Regions from separate parts of the Actinocorallia sp. B10E7 genome, predicted to be linked through region 2. Evidence: riboswitches for the same ligand, from Rfam matches in the RefSeq annotation. Region 2 holds a riboswitch; each other region holds the start of a gene.
The links. A riboswitch is a leader RNA that binds a small molecule or an ion and turns the genes downstream of it on or off. The one in region 2 is predicted to bind cobalamin.

Region 1 (5,205 bases), on a different contig from region 2:
CATCGGGTGCTTGACCTTGGCCATCTCGGTCACCAGGTCGGCGGCCTCCAGCAGCCGGGGGTGGGCCCGCCGCCCCGTCACCACCACGTGCTGCCGCCCCGGCCGGTTCACGAAGGTCTCGACGACGTCCTCGACGTCGACCCAGCCCCAGACGATCGGGTAGGTGAACTCGTCCAGGACGTACAGGTCGTGGGTCCGGGCGGCGATCCGGCGTTTGATCTCCGCCCAGCCTTCGGCGGCGTCGGCCGCGTGGTCGGCCTCCGACCCCTGAGTGCGCGACCAGGACCAGCCCGAGCCCATCTTGTGCCACTCGACGGGTCCGCCCTCGCCCGTCTCGTCGTGCAGCCGGCCGAGCCGTTCCAGCACGGTCTGCTCGCCGACCCGCCACTTGGCGGACTTCACGAACTGGAACACCCCGATGCTCCAGCCCTGGTTCCAGCCGCGCATGGCCAGGCCGAACGCGGCGGTCGACTTGCCCTTGCCGTCGCCGGTGTGCACCACGAGCAGCGGCCGGTTGCGCCGCTGCCGGGTGGTGAGCCCGTCTTCGGGGACGTTCAGCGGCTGGCCCTGGGGCATCAGGCGATCCTCTCTCGGACGGCGGTGGTCAGTTCATCGGCGGCGACCTCGCCGAGAGGCACGTACTCGGCGCGGAGTTCCCCGCTGAGCCGGCGGGCCAGGCCCATCCGGAAACGGCCGGTCTCACAGTCGACGACCAGCGCGGCCACGCCCGTGTCGGCCAGCCACCGGGCGGCTCGTCGCGACCTGGCCACCGGGTCGGGGCCCGCCGTGGCCCGGCCGTCGGTGACGACGACGAGCAGGGGTCTGCGCCGAGGGTCGCGCAGGCGTTCCCGCCGCAGCACCTCGGCCGCGGCGAGCAGGCCCTCGGCCAGCGGGGTGCGGCCGCCCGCGGGCAGCTCGGCCAGGCGGGCGGCGGCGACGTCGACCGAAGAGGTCGGCGGCAGGACCACTTCGGCGGACGTCTGCCGGAACGTCACCAGCCCCACCTTGTCGCGCCGCTGGTAGGCGTCGAGCAGCAGGGAGACGATCGCCGTCTTGACCTGGGCCATGCGGCGGCGCGCGGCCATGGAGCCGGAGGCGTCGACGCAGAACAGGACCAGGTTGGACTCGCGGCCCTGGGTGACGGCGATCCGCAGGTCCTCGCCGCGCACCAGCAGGCCGGAGCCCCGGCGGCCGCGTGCGCGCTGGTGCGGGGCCGCCGCGCGGAACGTCTCCAGCAGGTGGACCTGACCCGCCCCCTCGCCGGGCCGCCGGGCGCCGATCCGCCGCCCGGTCCGGGTGAGCGCCGGAGACCTGCGTCCGGCCTCGCCGGTCCCGGTGCCGGAAACCCGGAACATCCTGGACCGGTAGGGGGTGCCGGGGGAGACGACGCTGAAACCGGCCGCGCCGGAGTCCGGATCCGCGGGGTCCGTCGCGGAAGGATTCTCGGCGGATTCTTCGCCGTTTTCGCCCGGCTCGGTCGGCCCGGCGTCGGGCTCGGAGCTCTGGTGGGCGTCGAGGGGCGTCCAGGTCTCCTCGTCCGCGGGGCCTTCGTCCTGCCCGGGGGGCGGGTCCGAGGGCTCAGGCCCGGACGGCGGGGGCGGATCCGGAGGGAGTTCGTCGCCGAGGATCTCGTCGAGCAGATCCTCGTCGATTCCGGGCGCGTCGAACGGGTTGCGGCGGCGCCGGTGCGGAAGTGACAGGCGGGCGGCGGCCCGGATGTCCTCGCGGGTGACGGCGTCGCGGCCGTGCCAGGCCGCGTGGGCGGCGGCGGCGCGGGCCGTGACGAGGTCGGCGCGCATGCCGTCGACCTCGAAGGCCGCGCACACCTCGGCGATCTTGAGCAGGGCCGCGTCGCCGAGCACGACCCGGCCGAGCAGTTCCCGTGCCGTGCGGATCCGGCGGGTGAGCTCCTGCTCGGCGCCGGCGAACCGCGCGGCGAACCCGTCCGGGTCCGCCTCGTAGGCCAGCCGCCGCTTGACCACCTCGACCCTGGTTCGCGGGTCCCGGGGCGCCGCGACCTCCACGGTCAGCCCGAACCGGTCGAGCAGCTGGGGCCGCAGCTCCCCCTCTTCGGGGTTCATGGTGCCCACCAGGACGAACCGGGCGGCGTGTTCGACGGAGACCCCGTCGCGTTCGACCGTCGAGCGGCCCATCGCCGCGGCGTCCAGCAGCAGGTCGACGAGGTGGTCGTGCAGCAGGTTCACCTCGTCGACGTACAGGATGCCGCGGTGGGCGCGCGCCAACAGCCCCGGCTCGTAGACCGTGACGCCTTCGGCCAGGGCCTTCTCCAGGTGCAGCGAGCCCAGCACCCGGTCCTCGGTCGCGCCGACGGGCAGTTCGACGAGCCGGACCGGCCGGGTCTCCACGGGCGCGTCCGCGGGGAACGGGCCGTCGGGGGAGAGCGGGTCGCGCTCGGCCGGGTCGCTGGAGAAACGGTCTCCCGCGATCACCTCGATGGGTGGCAGGACCCGGGCCAGTGCCCGGACCATGGTGGACTTGGCTGTGCCCTTCTCGCCCCGGACCAGGACGCCGCCGACCGCCGGCGAGACCGCGGTGAGGGTGAGGGCGAGCGCCATGTCGTCGGAGCCGACGACCGCGCTGAAGGGGAAAGGCGATGGCATGTGAGGCTCCCGCTCGTCGTGCCGCCGATCAGCGCACGAGGCCGGTCTTCGGACTTCCCAGGTCTTCGCCTGAGTCACCGCAGCGGGCCTGTGCCGGACTTTCACCGGCTTCCCAGATTCTCCCCCGGAGGGGCACCTCGTGCTGAAGTACGCGCCAAGGCTACTCCCCGGAGAAGGCGGGACGAACCGCGGGTGGTCGAGCGCTAGGGTCGTGCGCCATGACTTCCTGCGTGACCGTGGTCGGCATCGGCGCCGACGGCTGGGCGCGGCTCGACGAGGAGACCCGCCGAACCGTCGAACGCGCCGGGACCCTGATCGGCGGTGAACGGCACCTGGCGATGGTGCCTCCGGTCGAGGGGCAGCGGCGGCTGCGCTGGCCGTCCCCGCTGCGCGCCGGGCTGCGCGAGCTGCTGGCGTCCTGCGACGGCGGCGCGGTGGTGCTGGCGTCGGGCGACCCGCTGCTGTCGGGAGTCGGCAGCACCCTCATCGACGTGCTCGGCCCCGAGCGGGTGGAGGTCATCCCCGCCCTCTCGTCGGTCACGCTGGCCCGCGCCCGGATGCGGTGGCCCGCCGAGACGACGACCGTGCTCAGCCTCGTCGGCCGGGACCCGCGCACCCTTCTGCGGCTGCTGACCCCCGGCCGCCGGATCCTCGTGCTCTCCGGCGACGGCTCCACCCCGCGCCGCGTCGCCGAACTCCTGGTCGCCTCCGGGTTCGGGACGAGCGAGCTGACGGTCCTGTCCGACCTGGGCACCGCCCAGGAGGCGGCGTTCCGCGCGGTCGCCGCCGAGGGCGTGCCCGCGCGGTCGCCGGCGCTGAACGTGGTCGCGGTCGAGTGCGCCGGTTCCCCGGCCGGAAAATCGCTGGTGGCGGGCTTGCCCGACGAGGCGTTCGAGCACGACGGCCAGCTCACCAAACGGGACGTCCGGGCTTCCGCGCTGGCTCGGCTCGCCCCGATGCCCGGCCAGTTGTTGTGGGACGTGGGCGCGGGCGCGGGCTCGGTCGGCATCGAGTGGATGCGCACCGACGCCTCCTGCCGGACCGTCGCCGTCGAGTCCCATCCCGAACGGGCCCGCAGGATCGAGGCGAACGCGGCGGCCCTCGGCGTTCCCGCCCTGCGGGTCGTGCACGGCCGTGCGCCCGAGGCCCTGGACGGCCTGGAAGCCCCCGACGCGGTCTTCGTCGGCGGCGGAGCCACCCGTGAGGGCGTGCTCGAGCACTGCCTGCGGGCTCTCCGCCCGGGCGGCCGCCTGGTCGTTCACGGCGTCACCCTGCAGACGGAGGTGCTGCTGGCGGCCAAGTACCGCGAACTCGGCGGCGAGCTGGTGCGCCTGAGCGTCGAGCAGCTGGCGCCCCTGGGCGCGTTCGACGGCTGGACCCCCTCCAGGACCGTCACCCAATGGTCGCTCAGAAAGGAAGCACAGTGACCGTCCACTTCGTCGGAGCCGGACCCGGCGCCGCCGACCTGCTCACCCTGCGCGCCGTCAAGCTGCTGGAACGCGCGGACGTCTGCCTCTACCCCGGCACCTACATCGACGAGCACGTGCTGTCCCACTGCCGTGACGACGCCGTCCTCATCGACACCCGGCACCTGGACCTCGACCGGATCGTCGCCCACCTGGCCGACGCCCACCACGCGGGCCGCGACGTCGTCCGCCTCTGCTCGGGCGACCCGTCGCTCTACTCGGCCCTGGCGGAGCAGACCAGCCGCCTGGACGAGCGCGGCGTCCCCTGGGACGTGACCCCCGGCGTCCCCGCCTACGCGGCGGCGGCGGCCCTCCTCGGCCGGGAGCTGACAGTCCCGCTGCTGGCCCAGTCCGTCGTCCTCACCCGCACCCGGGCCAGATCCACCGCCATGCCGGAAACCGAATCCCTCGCGGCCTTCGCCAGGACCCGAGCCACCCTCGTCCTGCACCTGGCCATCACCCGCGTCCGGCACCTGGCGGCCGAACTCGTCCCCGAGTACGGCCTCGACTGCCCCGCCGTCGTCGTCGCCAACGCCTCCCAGCCCGCCGAGCTCATCCTCACCGGCACCCTGTCCGACATCGCCGACCAGGTGGAGGCCCACGGCCTGAGACAGGCCGCCGTCATCCTGGTGGGCCGCGCCCTGGACCCCGAGGCTCGCCGAGGCCGGGAGTCCTACCTGTACGACGCCCGCAGGGAACGCCGCCTTACGGCCCGCGAGGACTGAGTCCCTCCATCCCCGGCCGGCCCGCCCTCACCGGGCGCGCTCACGACGTGGGCATGCAGACCGACGATACCGTCACGCTTCCCGGCGACCCGTTCTCGCTGGAGAAGGTCCCCTGCCACTGCCGGACGGACGGCTGGGAGCTCTGCGAGAGGACCGGTGACGTGGCGTTGAAAGCCCCGCCGACCAGCACGGTGTCCGCCGGACACTCGCCTCCGAGCGCGACCGCCGAACCGCTCGCGGGCACCGTCACGGCCTCGCCCGGCACGGTCACGGGATCCCCCACCGCTCCGGGCGGGCCAGGGTCGCCCTTATCGCCCTTGTCGCCTTTATCTCCCTTTTCTCCTTTCTCGCCGTCCCGGCCGTCTCTTCCGTCTGCGCCGTCCTTCCCGTCCC
Region 2 (5,205 bases):
GCCTGAACTGCTCCGGCACGGTCGGGGCGAGGACGGGGTCGGGTCTGCCCTCGGGGGACGCCGCCCAGGTCGGCACCCGCAGCCCGACGGTCGCCGTGGCCGAGACGCCCCCGTCGCGGCCCTGCCGGAAGGCGCGGATCTCGGCGGCGGTCAGCAGGCCGACGCCCGGCCCGTCCAGGCCGAACCGCGCGGCCAGCTCCCGGAGGTGGACCAGGGGGTCCATGCGCGAGTAGTCCCCGGGCACCTGGGCGTTGAGCACCCAGCCGGCCGGGCCGATCCCGCCGCCGAGCAGCCCCGAGGAGATCATCCTGCGGGGGCCCGGCCGCCACACCAGCGCGGGGAGTTCGGCGTCCTCTTCGGCGCGCCACACCGTCTCGATCCTCATGGCCGCTCCAGGGAGAGTACGGGCCGTCCGTCCGGCCCGGCGGTCACGTTCACCTTGGCACCGAAGTGGGCGCCGACCAGTTCCGCGGTGAGCACCTCGGCGGGCGGGCCGGAGGCGGCGATCCGGCCGCCGGAGACGAGCACCAGGGTGTCGGCGTACTGGCCGGCCGTGCCCAGGTCGTGCAGGGTGGTGACCACGGTCAGGCCCTCGGTGACGCGCAGTTCGTCCAGCAGTTCCAGGACCTGCTGCTGGTGGCCCAGGTCCAGCGCGGTGGTCGGCTCGTCCAGCAGCAGGATCGGCGCCTCCTGGGCCAGGGCGCGGGCCAGCACCACCCGCTGGCGCTCCCCGCCCGACATCCGGTCGAGCCGCCGCCCGGCGAACCGCTCCAGGTCCAGCCGGAGCAGCGCCCGCTCGGCGACCTCCCGGTCCCGGGCGCGTTCCCGGCCCAGGTAGGGGATGTAGGGGGAGCGGCCCAGCAGCACGTAGTCGAAGACGGTCAGGTCCTCGGGCAGCACCGGGTTCTGCGGGGCGTAGGCGACGGTGCGCGCCCGTTCCCGTCCGCGCAGCCCCTCCCGTCCGTTCAGCCGGATGCGCCCGGTGTGCGGCAGTAGTCCGGCGATCGCCTGGAGCAGGGTCGACTTGCCGGCCCCGTTCGGCCCGATCACCGCGGTCCAGGAGCCCTCCCCGGCGGTCAGCCCGACCTCCCGCAGCACGGGGCAGCGGTCCCGCGCCACCCCGAGCCCCTCCACGACGATCATGATGCCCCGCCCCGGGTGGAGCGCAGCACCGCCAGGAAGAACGGGGTGCCGACGAACGCGGTGACCACGCCGAGCGGCAGTTCGCCCGGGGACAGCAGCGTCCGGGCCAGCAGGTCGGCCAGGACCAGGAAGGCGCCCCCGGCCAGCAGCGACAGCGGCAGCAGGACCCGGTAGGACCCGCCCGCCAGCCGCCGGACCGCGTGCGGCACCACGATGCCCACGAACCCGATGAGCCCGCTGACCGCCACGGCCGAGGCGGTGGCCAGCGACGCCGCGGCCAGCACAGCCAGCCGGATCCGGGCGGCGTTCACGCCAAGGGAGGCGGCCTCGTCGTCGCCGACGGCCAGCACGTCCAGCAGGCGGCCGTGCACCAGCAGCACGCCCGTCGAGACCGCCGCGTAGGGCAGGACCATCCAGAGGGTGTCCCAGGACGCCCCGGACAGCCCGCCCAGGATCCAGGAGTAGATCCGCTGCAGCTCGTCGACCCCGGCCTGCTGGACGAAGGTCTGCGCCGCGGACAGGAACGAGGAGACCGCGACCCCGGCCAGGATCAGGGTCCCGGTGCCGGGCCCGGCCGCCCGTCCCATCGCGTAGGCGAGGGCCACGCCCGCCAGCGCCCCGGTGAACGCCGCCAGCGGCACCCCGACGGCGGCGGGCACCGGCAGGTGGACGATCACCAGGGTGGCGCCGAGCCCCGCCCCCGCCGAGGCGCCCAGCAGGTACGGGTCGGCCAGCGGGTTGCGCAGGACCCCCTGGTAGCCGGCGCCCGCGACCGCCAGCAGCCCGCCCACCAGCGCGCCCAGCAGCACACGCGGCAGCCTCAGCTCGAACAGCAGCGCGTGTTCCATGGGGGACAGGCCGGTGTCCAGGCCGAGGACGGCGCGCAGCACCTCGCCTGGCGGCAGGGGGACGGCGCCCGCCAGGAGCCCCGCCGCCATGGCGCCCAGCAGCAGCGCCGCCGCGACGCCCAGGGGGAGCGGCCGGAGCCGCGTCCGCGCCTCACGCGCGGACGGCGGCGTGACCGGCCGGGGGCGGAGCCGCATGACGGTCAGGCCGCCCGCTTGACGGCTTCGGAGATGTCCTCGACCAGGTCGGGCAGGCGCGGGCCCCAGCGGGAGGAGATGTCGTCGTCCAGGGTGAAGACGTGCCCGTCCTTCACCGCGGTCAGACCGGCCCAGCCGGGCCGCTTCACGACGGTCTCCGGCGAGTCGCCGGTGCCCTTGGGGTGGGACAGGAAGATGAACTTCGGGTCGTCCTTGACCAGCGACTCGGCGGACAGCTGCGGATAACCGCTGCCCTGCTTGTCGGCCTTGTCAGCGATGTTCTGCAGCCCGAAGAGGGAGTAGACCTGGCCGACGAACGTCTTGGACGTCACCGTGTACATGCTCTGGTCGAGCTCGTGGTAGTAGGTGAGGCCCGAGCCGTTCGGCGCTGCCTTCACCGCGGCGTCGATTCGCTTCTTCATGTCCGAGACGAGGTCCGCGGCCTCCTTCTCGTGCCCGGTCACCGTGCCCAGGTCGGCGATCTGGTCGTAGGAGTCGTCGAGCTTCTCGGCCGCGGGCTCGTGCAGGACCGGGATCTTCAGCTTCTCCAGGGCCGCCAGGATGCCGCCCTGGTCGGTGGCGATGACCACGAGGTCGGGCTTGTACCCGGCGATGGCCTCGGCGTTCGGCTGGAAACCCGACAGCTCCGTGCGCGGAGCCTCCTTCGGGTAGGTGGAGTAGTCGTCGGCCGCGACGACCTGGCCGCCCGCCCCGATCGCGAACAGCATCTCGGTGCCGGTGGGGGAGAGCGAGACGATGCGCTTCGCGGCGGAGGGGAGGGTCACCTCGCCGTTGGCCGCCTCGACGGTCAGGGAACCGGTGGCCGGACGGTCCTCGCCGTCCGCGCCTTCGGAGCCTCCGCAGCCCGCGGCGAGCGGTACGAGGAGCAGGAGCGCGCCGATGATGCGCCGCATCTTCACAACCTTCCGTAAGGGGGGACCCCGGAGGGAGGTGAGCTTGCCCGGAAGGGACGGCTCACCCTTCCTCGAGGGCCGGTTCGTCGCGCGCACGGAAGGCGTCCTGGCTCGGGCCTCGGGGGCCACCACAGTTGCGGGACAGCGCCGGAATCTCACCGGACTTCGCTCCCATGTGCGGCTGAACCGTATCAGCCTGCGGAAAGGCGTCAGACGGCGACCTTGTAGGACTCCAGATGGGCGAGCACCGACTGGTTGGCCTCCCAGCCGTCCGGGAACTTGATCGGAACCCCCAGATGGACCGGCCCGGTCGAGGGGTGGGCGTCCAGCAGCTCCGGGATGCCGGCCCGCGCCACCACCAGGCAGGCGTGCCTGTGCCGGGAGGCGAGCACGCACAGCCGTCCGGCCTGAAGGTGGAACTCGGTCGCGTCACGCCGCCCCGACAGCGGGTGTAGGACGACCGTCACGTCGTACTCGCGGCCCTGCAGCCGGTTGGCGGTGTCCACCGTGATGCCGGTGCCGCGCAGCAGCTGTTTGATGGCCGCGACCTGGTCGCGGTGCGCCGCGCCGACCGCGATCCGCTCGGCCGTCACCGGGGACTCCTCTCCGTCGGAGACGGCCACCGCGCCGCGCTGCAGCACCCGGACGGCCAGCGCCGCCGTCGCGGCCACCGCCTCGGAGTCGGTCCTGATGGTGTGCCGCGCGGGCAGCTCGTACAGCCCCCACCCGGACGCCGCCGCGATGTCCAGCACGTCGTCGTGGGCGCCCATGCCTCTGGCCCCGAAGCGCAGCAGCCTGTCACCGGGCCCGGTGCCGGCCTCGAAGGGGGTGTAGGGGTAGAACGCGTCCGACACGACCGGCGCCGCCGACGCGGGCAGCCGCCACGACACCGGGAGCCGGCGCACCGGCAGGTCGGGGTTGTGCGCCAGCAGCACCGAGACCGCCGACTGCGTCGGGTCCCACGACTGGCCCGCCCAGCGCTCGGCGTCCACGGTCGAGAACGGGTCGAGCTGGCCCGGATCGCCCACGAACAGCGCGCGCTCGAACCGGCAGGCGATGCGCAGCAGCGCGTCCGAGCGCATCTGGTACGCCTCGTCGATGATCGCCCACGGCCAGGTGCCCTCGCCGAGCGTCGCCCACTTGGCCGCGGTCGCGATGACGACGGGAGCCCCGGCCAGCGCCTCGGACTTCGGGCTGACCAGGACGTTCGGCCGCTTGACCCGCTCGCTGGGCTGGTAGTCCCCGGCGGACAGCCGGCCGATCACCAGCTCGGGGGCCTTGGCGCAGATCCGCTCGATGAGGTCGTCGACCTGCTCGTTGGTCTGCGCCACGATCATCAGCCGCTCGCCGGCGTCCGTCAGGTGCAGCGTGGCCTTGACCACCAGCGTGGACTTGCCCGCGCCGGGCGGGGAGTCCACGACGACACCGCGGTGCTCGCCGCCGGTCAGGAGCGCCAGCACGTCCGAGACGACCGCGTCGGCTCGCGCGCCGGGCGACTCAGGCTGACTCATGGCTCATCTCCTCGGCGACGGTCTCGTTCGGCGGCTCGTACGGCTCGGGCGGCCCGCCGTGCGTCCAGGGGGTCTCCTCCGGATCGGGCAGATTGGCGCCCGGCCGGAACTCGTCGGTGAAGGTGGTGAAGCACATCCGGTCGCCGGGTTCGGGGATCGAGCCGGGGTTGGGCTTGCGTGAGTTGCCCATGCCGTTCTCGATGCGCAGCAGCACCTCTCCCTCGCCCGCTTCCACCACCTCGGCCTTCTGCGAGCGGGCGGTGTTGTGCACGACCTTGCCGGGCTCGACGCGCAGCCTGTCATCGGTGGCGATCCGCACCAGCGGACGGCGCAGACCCTTGGAGTTGACGTTCTCCGGATCGGTCCAGACGACCTCGCCGCTGAAGGCCTCGCCGTTCAGCCGGTGCTCGGCCAGCACCAGCGGGTCGTCCAGGGCCCGCTGGACGGCGTACCGGGAGGCGGCGCCCTCCAGCGAGGCCAGCCGCCGCGCGGCCGCGACCGCGCCGTCCCTGCGGGCCTGCGGCGCGCCCTCGGCCAGCGACTCCTCGAAATTGGTGAAGGACTGCCGGTCGCCCTCGAACCGCTGGGGGACGC
Region 3 (5,205 bases), on a different contig from region 2:
CGACCATGTTGGCGTCGGTGAGGATCGGCGCTCCCGCCTCCAGCGCGGCGCGGGCCGCCGACACCAGACGCTCGTGGACGACGAGGTCCCCGGCGAGGTCCACCTGCCCGGTGGCGTGAACCATGCGGACGGCCACCTTCTCGGCGTCGGCCGGCAGGTGCGAGAAGTCGCTCTCGGCGCGGATGGTCGCGAACGAGTCCACGTAGATCGCGGCCCCGTCGTCGGCATAGGCGAACCGCCTGGTCGGGCGAGTCGGGTTCATCGAAACTCCTAGGAAGACCCCGGCCTCAGCCGGGGAGGGCACGGCGAAGCCGCGAAGGTCGAAGGCGCGCGGGGCGGCGACATCCGCGGATCGGTGGGAGAGCCCCGCGGCCGGCCGCGGGAACTCCGTTTCATCAGGACGAGAAGGAGATCAAAACAACTCCGAAGCGGACATATCGGGAATGATGATGCTGTGCCAGGGCGTCACGATGGCCCGCGAGCCCAGCGACGCCAACCGGACGGCTTCCCGCGCGGGAAGGAGGCCGTCCGGTACGGCGAAATGCCCGGCCTGACGTCCGTCGTCCTGCTCGATCCCACCGAACGGCGGCACGGTCGCGACGGGGTCGGGGCACCGCTGCTCGGGCGGCGGGGCGTCGAGCAGTTCGCGTCCGGTCCGGGGGAGTTCGTCGACGTGCCAGGCGGCGGAGTCGCCGGTTCCCCGGGCGCGCAGGAACTTTCGGGCGAAGGCGAGGAGCGCCTCGGGTGCTTCGGAGAGCGGGACGACGGGACCCTGGTGGGCGGTGCCGATCCGGAGTCGGGCGCGGGAGGCGTCCAGGGCGAACAGGCCGAGGTCGAGGCGTCCGGCGGACACGTCGCCGCGGCCGTCGTCCAGGCAGAACAGGAACTTTCCGGGCAGGGCGGCGAGTCCGGGATCGGCGCACAGGAGCCGGTCGAGTTCGGCGGCGACCGGGCGCAGGTTCGCGCGTCCGGAGGCCAGCCCGGTCAGCGGGGAGACCAGGATGTTGCGCACCCGGTCATGGGCCGGGCTGGGCAGCAGGCCGGTGGCGCGCACGGCGTCGACGAGATCGGGGGAGAGGCGGTCGCCGGCGTGGGCGATGCCGCGGATCTGCAGGTTGGCGCGGCTGGTGAGGTGCAGGTTCCCGTCGCCGAAGGTCTCGGCGATCGCGGCGAGGCGGCGCAGCGCGTCGGCGTCGAGTTCGCCGCCGACGAGGCGCAGCCTGATGAGGGCGCCGTCGTCGGCGATCCAGGGTCGCAGCACGCCGGGGCATCGGTCGGCACGGTCACGGGTCACGGGCGCCATGGTGCCACAGCGCTGCAGATGCTCCCGAACGGCGCATGATGGACATCAGTGGTGTCGTCGGACGCTGGTACATTGCTTCTGCCTTGGTGCTCGGGAAGCCGGTGTGAATCCGGCGCGGCCCTCGCCACTGTGAACGCCGAGTCGTACGACCCTCGCCGACGAGCCCGCTCGTCGGAGGCCACTGGACGCCAGTCCGGGAAGGCCGGACGTACGGCGCTGACGCGTGAGCCAGGAGACCGGCCGGGGCGCGTCATGTTTCCACGAGGGTCTGGAAGTAGAAATGCGCAGTCGAACGCCCGTGCCCTGCCGCGATCCGCATCCCCCTGCCCGCAGGCGGTGCGTCGTGCCGCGGCACTCATGCTGAGCGGGGAGCCGGACGGCGGGACCGCCGCAGTGCCGGCCGGGATGCCACCGGGGGAAGCCACCCGCAGGGGCGAGCTGCTCGGCTTGGCGCGAAGCCTGCCGGGAGCCTCGGCCTCCTTCCTCCAGCCGGCCGATCCCTCGTTGAGCAGAGAACTCACCCGTCCCCTCGCATCTCGCGACCGAGGAGAGTCATGACGCGCATCGCCCTGCTGTCCACGTCCGACACCGACCTGCTGTCGGCCCGCGCGTCCGGATCCGACTACGCGCTCGGCAACCCCTCCCGGCTCGACGTCGCCATCGACCTGCCCGGCCTGCTCGACGGCGCGGAACTCGTCGTCGTGCGGATCCTCGGCACGGCTCGCTCCTGGCAGGACGGCCTCGACGCGATCGCCGCGCGGGACGTGCCGTTCGTCGTCCTCGGCGGCGAGCAGACCCCGGACGCCGCGCTGATGGCGCTTTCGACGGTGCCCGTCGGCGTCGCGGCCGAGGCCCACCGCTACCTGGCACAGGGAGGGCCCGGCAACCTCGCCCAGCTCCACGCCTTCCTCACCGACACGGTGCTGCTCACCGGCGTCGGCTTCGAGCCCCCGGCGGTCGTCCCCGACTGGGGCCATGCGGCGCGGGACATCCCGCCGGGCGACCTGCCCAAGATCGGCATCCTGTACTACCGCGCCCACGAGACCAGCGGGAACAACGCCTTCGCGCACGCCCTCGCCGACGCGATCGACGCGACCGGTGAAGCCGTCGGCGTCCCGCTCTACGTCTCCTCGCTGCGCTCGGCCTCCGACGAGCTCTACGCCGAGCTCGCCGCGTTCGACGCGATCATCGTCACGGTCCTGGCCGCCGGCGGCACCTCCCCGGCCGCCGCGAGCGCCGGGGGAGACGACGAGGCCTGGGACGTCGAGCGGATGCGCGCCCTGGACGTCCCGATCCTGCAGGCGCTGTGCCTGACCTGGTCGCGCGAGGCCTGGGAGGGCTCCGACGACGGCGTCTCCCCGCTGGACTCCGCCACCCAGATCGCGATCCCCGAGTTCGACGGGCGCCTCATCACGGTGCCGTTCTCGTTCAAGGAAATCGACGAGGACGGCCTGCCCCGCTACGTCGCGCACCCCGAACGGGCCGCCCGGGTCGCGGGCATCGCCGTCGCCCACGCGCGGCTGCGGCGCGTCCCTGCGGCCGAGCGCCGCGTCGCGATCGTGCTCTCGGCCTACCCGACGAAGCACAGCCGCATCGGCAACGCCGTCGGCCTGGACACCCCGGTCTCCGCCGTCCGCCTGCTGCGCGCGATGCGCGAACACGGCTACGACCTGGGCGCTCCCGGCGAGCTCCCCGGCCTCGACCCGCTGCCGCCCGTCGAGGGCGAGGCCCCCGACACCACCGCCGGCAACGCCCTCATCCACGCGCTCATCGAGGCCGGCGGCCAGGACGAGGAGTGGCTGACCGACGCCCAGCTCGCCGGGAGCGCCGTGCGCATCCCGGCCGCCGACTACCGCGAGTGGATCGAAGGCCTGCCCGCCGAGCTCACCGACGCGATGACGGAAGCGTGGGGGCCCGCCCCCGGGAAGCTGTTCGTCAACGAGGACGACGAACTCGTGCTGGCCGTGCTGCGGGCCGGGAACGTCGTCATCCTCATCCAGCCTCCGCGAGGCTTCGGCGAGAACCCCGTGGCGATCTACCACGATCCCGACATGCCGCCGTCGCACCACTACCTGGCGGCCTACCGCTGGATTGAACGCGGCTTCGGCGCGCACGCCGTCGTCCATCTCGGCAAGCACGGCTCGCTGGAGTGGCTGCCCGGCAAGAACGCCGGGATGTCCGCGGCGTGTGCGACGGACGCCGCCCTCGGGAACCTGCCGTTCGTCTACCCGTTCCTCATCAACGACCCCGGCGAAGGCGCGCAGGCCAAGCGCCGCGCGCACGCCGTGATCGTCGACCACCTGGTGCCGCCGATGGCGCGGGCCGAGACGTACGGCGACATCGCGAAGCTCGAGCAGCTCCTCGACGAGCACGCCAACATCGCGTCCATGGACCCGCCCAAGCTCCCGGCGATCCGCGCCCGCATCTGGACGCTGCTCCAGCAGGCCCAGATCAACCGCGACCTCGGCCTGGACGAGCGGCCCGACGACGAGGAGTTCGACGACTTCCTCCTGCACGTCGACGGCTGGCTGTGCGAGATCAAGGACGCGCAGATCCGCGACGGCCTGCACGTGCTCGGCCAGGCGCCGGAGGGCCCGGCCAGGGTCGATCTCGTGCTGGCGATCCTGCGCGCCACCCAGATCTGGGGCGGCGACACCAAGGCGCTGCCGGGACTGCGCGCGGCGTTGGGTTTGAAGCAGGACGCGCCCGCTGCCGAGGTCGACGCCGCCGAGGAGACGGCACGTTCCCTGGTCTCGGGCCTGGAGGACGCGGGCTGGGACCCCGCGAAGATCCCCGGCCTCGTCCGGGACCGCCTCGGCCGGGACGACGAGACCGTCGCGAAGGTGCTGGAGTTCGCGGCCCGGCAGGTCGTCCCGCGGCTCGCGGCCACCGGCGGAGAGATCGACGCCGTCCTGCACGCGCTCGACGGCGGCTTCATCCCCGCAGGGCCGTCCGGCTCGCCGCTGCGCGGACTGGTCAACGTCCTGCCGACCGGCCGCAACTTCTACACCGTCGACCCGAAGGCCGTGCCGTCCCGCCTCGCCTACGAGACGGGCCGCTCCATCGCCGAGTCGCTGCTGGCCCGGCACCTGGAGGACACCGGTGAGTACCCGCGCTCGGTCGGCCTGTCGGTGTGGGGGACGTCGGCGATGCGCACGTCCGGCGACGACATCGCCGAAGTCCTCGCGCTGCTCGGGGTGCGCCCCGAATGGGACGAGGCGTCCCGGCGCGTGAACGGGCTGGCCGTCATCCCGATCGAGGAGCTGGGACGGCCCCGCATCGACGTCACCGTCCGGATCTCCGGTTTCTTCCGCGACGCGTTCCCGCACGTCATCGCGATGCTCGACGACGCCGTCCGGCTCGTCGCCGAACTGGACGAACCTGACGAGCAGAACTTCGTCCGCGCCCACGCCCGCGCCGACCTGGCCGCGCACGGCGACGAACGGCGCGCCACCACCCGGATCTTCGGCTCCAAGCCCGGCTCGTACGGGGCGGGCATCCTGCAGGTCATCGAGGCCGGGAACTGGCGCGACGACGCCGATCTCGCCCAGGTCTACACCGCCTGGGGCGGTTTCGCCTACGGTCGCGGCCTCGACGGCGTCCCCGCCGAGGAGGACCTGCGCGCCAACTACAGCCGGATCACGGTCGCCGCCAAGAACATCGACACCCGCGAACACGACATCGCCGACTCCGACGATTATTTTCAGTACCACGGCGGCATGATCGCCACCGTCCGGGCGCTGACGGGCAGGGCCCCCGCCGCCTACATCGGCGACTCCACCGCCCCGGACGCCGTGCGGACCCGCCTGCTCGCCGAGGAGACCGCCCGGGTGTTCCGCGCCCGCGTCGTCAACCCGCGCTGGATCTCGGCGATGCGCCGCCACGGCTACAAGGGCGCGTTC

Region 1: another riboswitch for cobalamin. It lies ahead of ABGB12_RS30190 (VWA domain-containing protein); the one in region 2 lies ahead of ABGB12_RS16765 (ABC transporter substrate-binding protein).
Region 3: another riboswitch for cobalamin. It lies ahead of cobN (cobaltochelatase subunit CobN); the one in region 2 lies ahead of ABGB12_RS16765 (ABC transporter substrate-binding protein).

Annotation. Positions count from the first base shown of each region.
Region 1 is NZ_JBDPLZ010000012.1:27,404-32,608, forward strand. Features, by position in the region: gene cobO (cob(I)yrinic acid a,c-diamide adenosyltransferase) at 1-576, opposite strand, end outside; gene ABGB12_RS30190 (VWA domain-containing protein) at 576-2,621, opposite strand; cobalamin riboswitch at 2,643-2,776, opposite strand; gene cbiE (precorrin-6y C5,15-methyltransferase (decarboxylating) subunit CbiE) at 2,840-4,048, shown strand; gene ABGB12_RS30200 (SAM-dependent methyltransferase) at 4,021-4,812, shown strand; gene ABGB12_RS30205 (hypothetical protein) at 4,853-5,205, opposite strand, start outside.
Region 2 is NZ_JBDPLZ010000004.1:632,265-637,469, forward strand. Features, by position in the region: gene ABGB12_RS16750 (adenosylcobinamide amidohydrolase) at 1-385, opposite strand, end outside; gene ABGB12_RS16755 (ABC transporter ATP-binding protein) at 382-1,143, opposite strand; gene ABGB12_RS16760 (iron ABC transporter permease) at 1,140-2,186, opposite strand; gene ABGB12_RS16765 (ABC transporter substrate-binding protein) at 2,192-3,100, opposite strand; cobalamin riboswitch at 3,179-3,306, opposite strand; gene ABGB12_RS16770 (AAA family ATPase) at 3,310-4,611, opposite strand; gene ABGB12_RS16775 (hypothetical protein) at 4,598-5,205, opposite strand, start outside.
Region 3 is NZ_JBDPLZ010000012.1:49,277-54,481, forward strand. Features, by position in the region: gene ABGB12_RS30290 (precorrin-8X methylmutase) at 1-262, opposite strand, end outside; gene ABGB12_RS30295 (nitrite reductase) at 413-1,303, opposite strand; cobalamin riboswitch at 1,352-1,563, shown strand; gene cobN (cobaltochelatase subunit CobN) at 1,858-5,205, shown strand, end outside.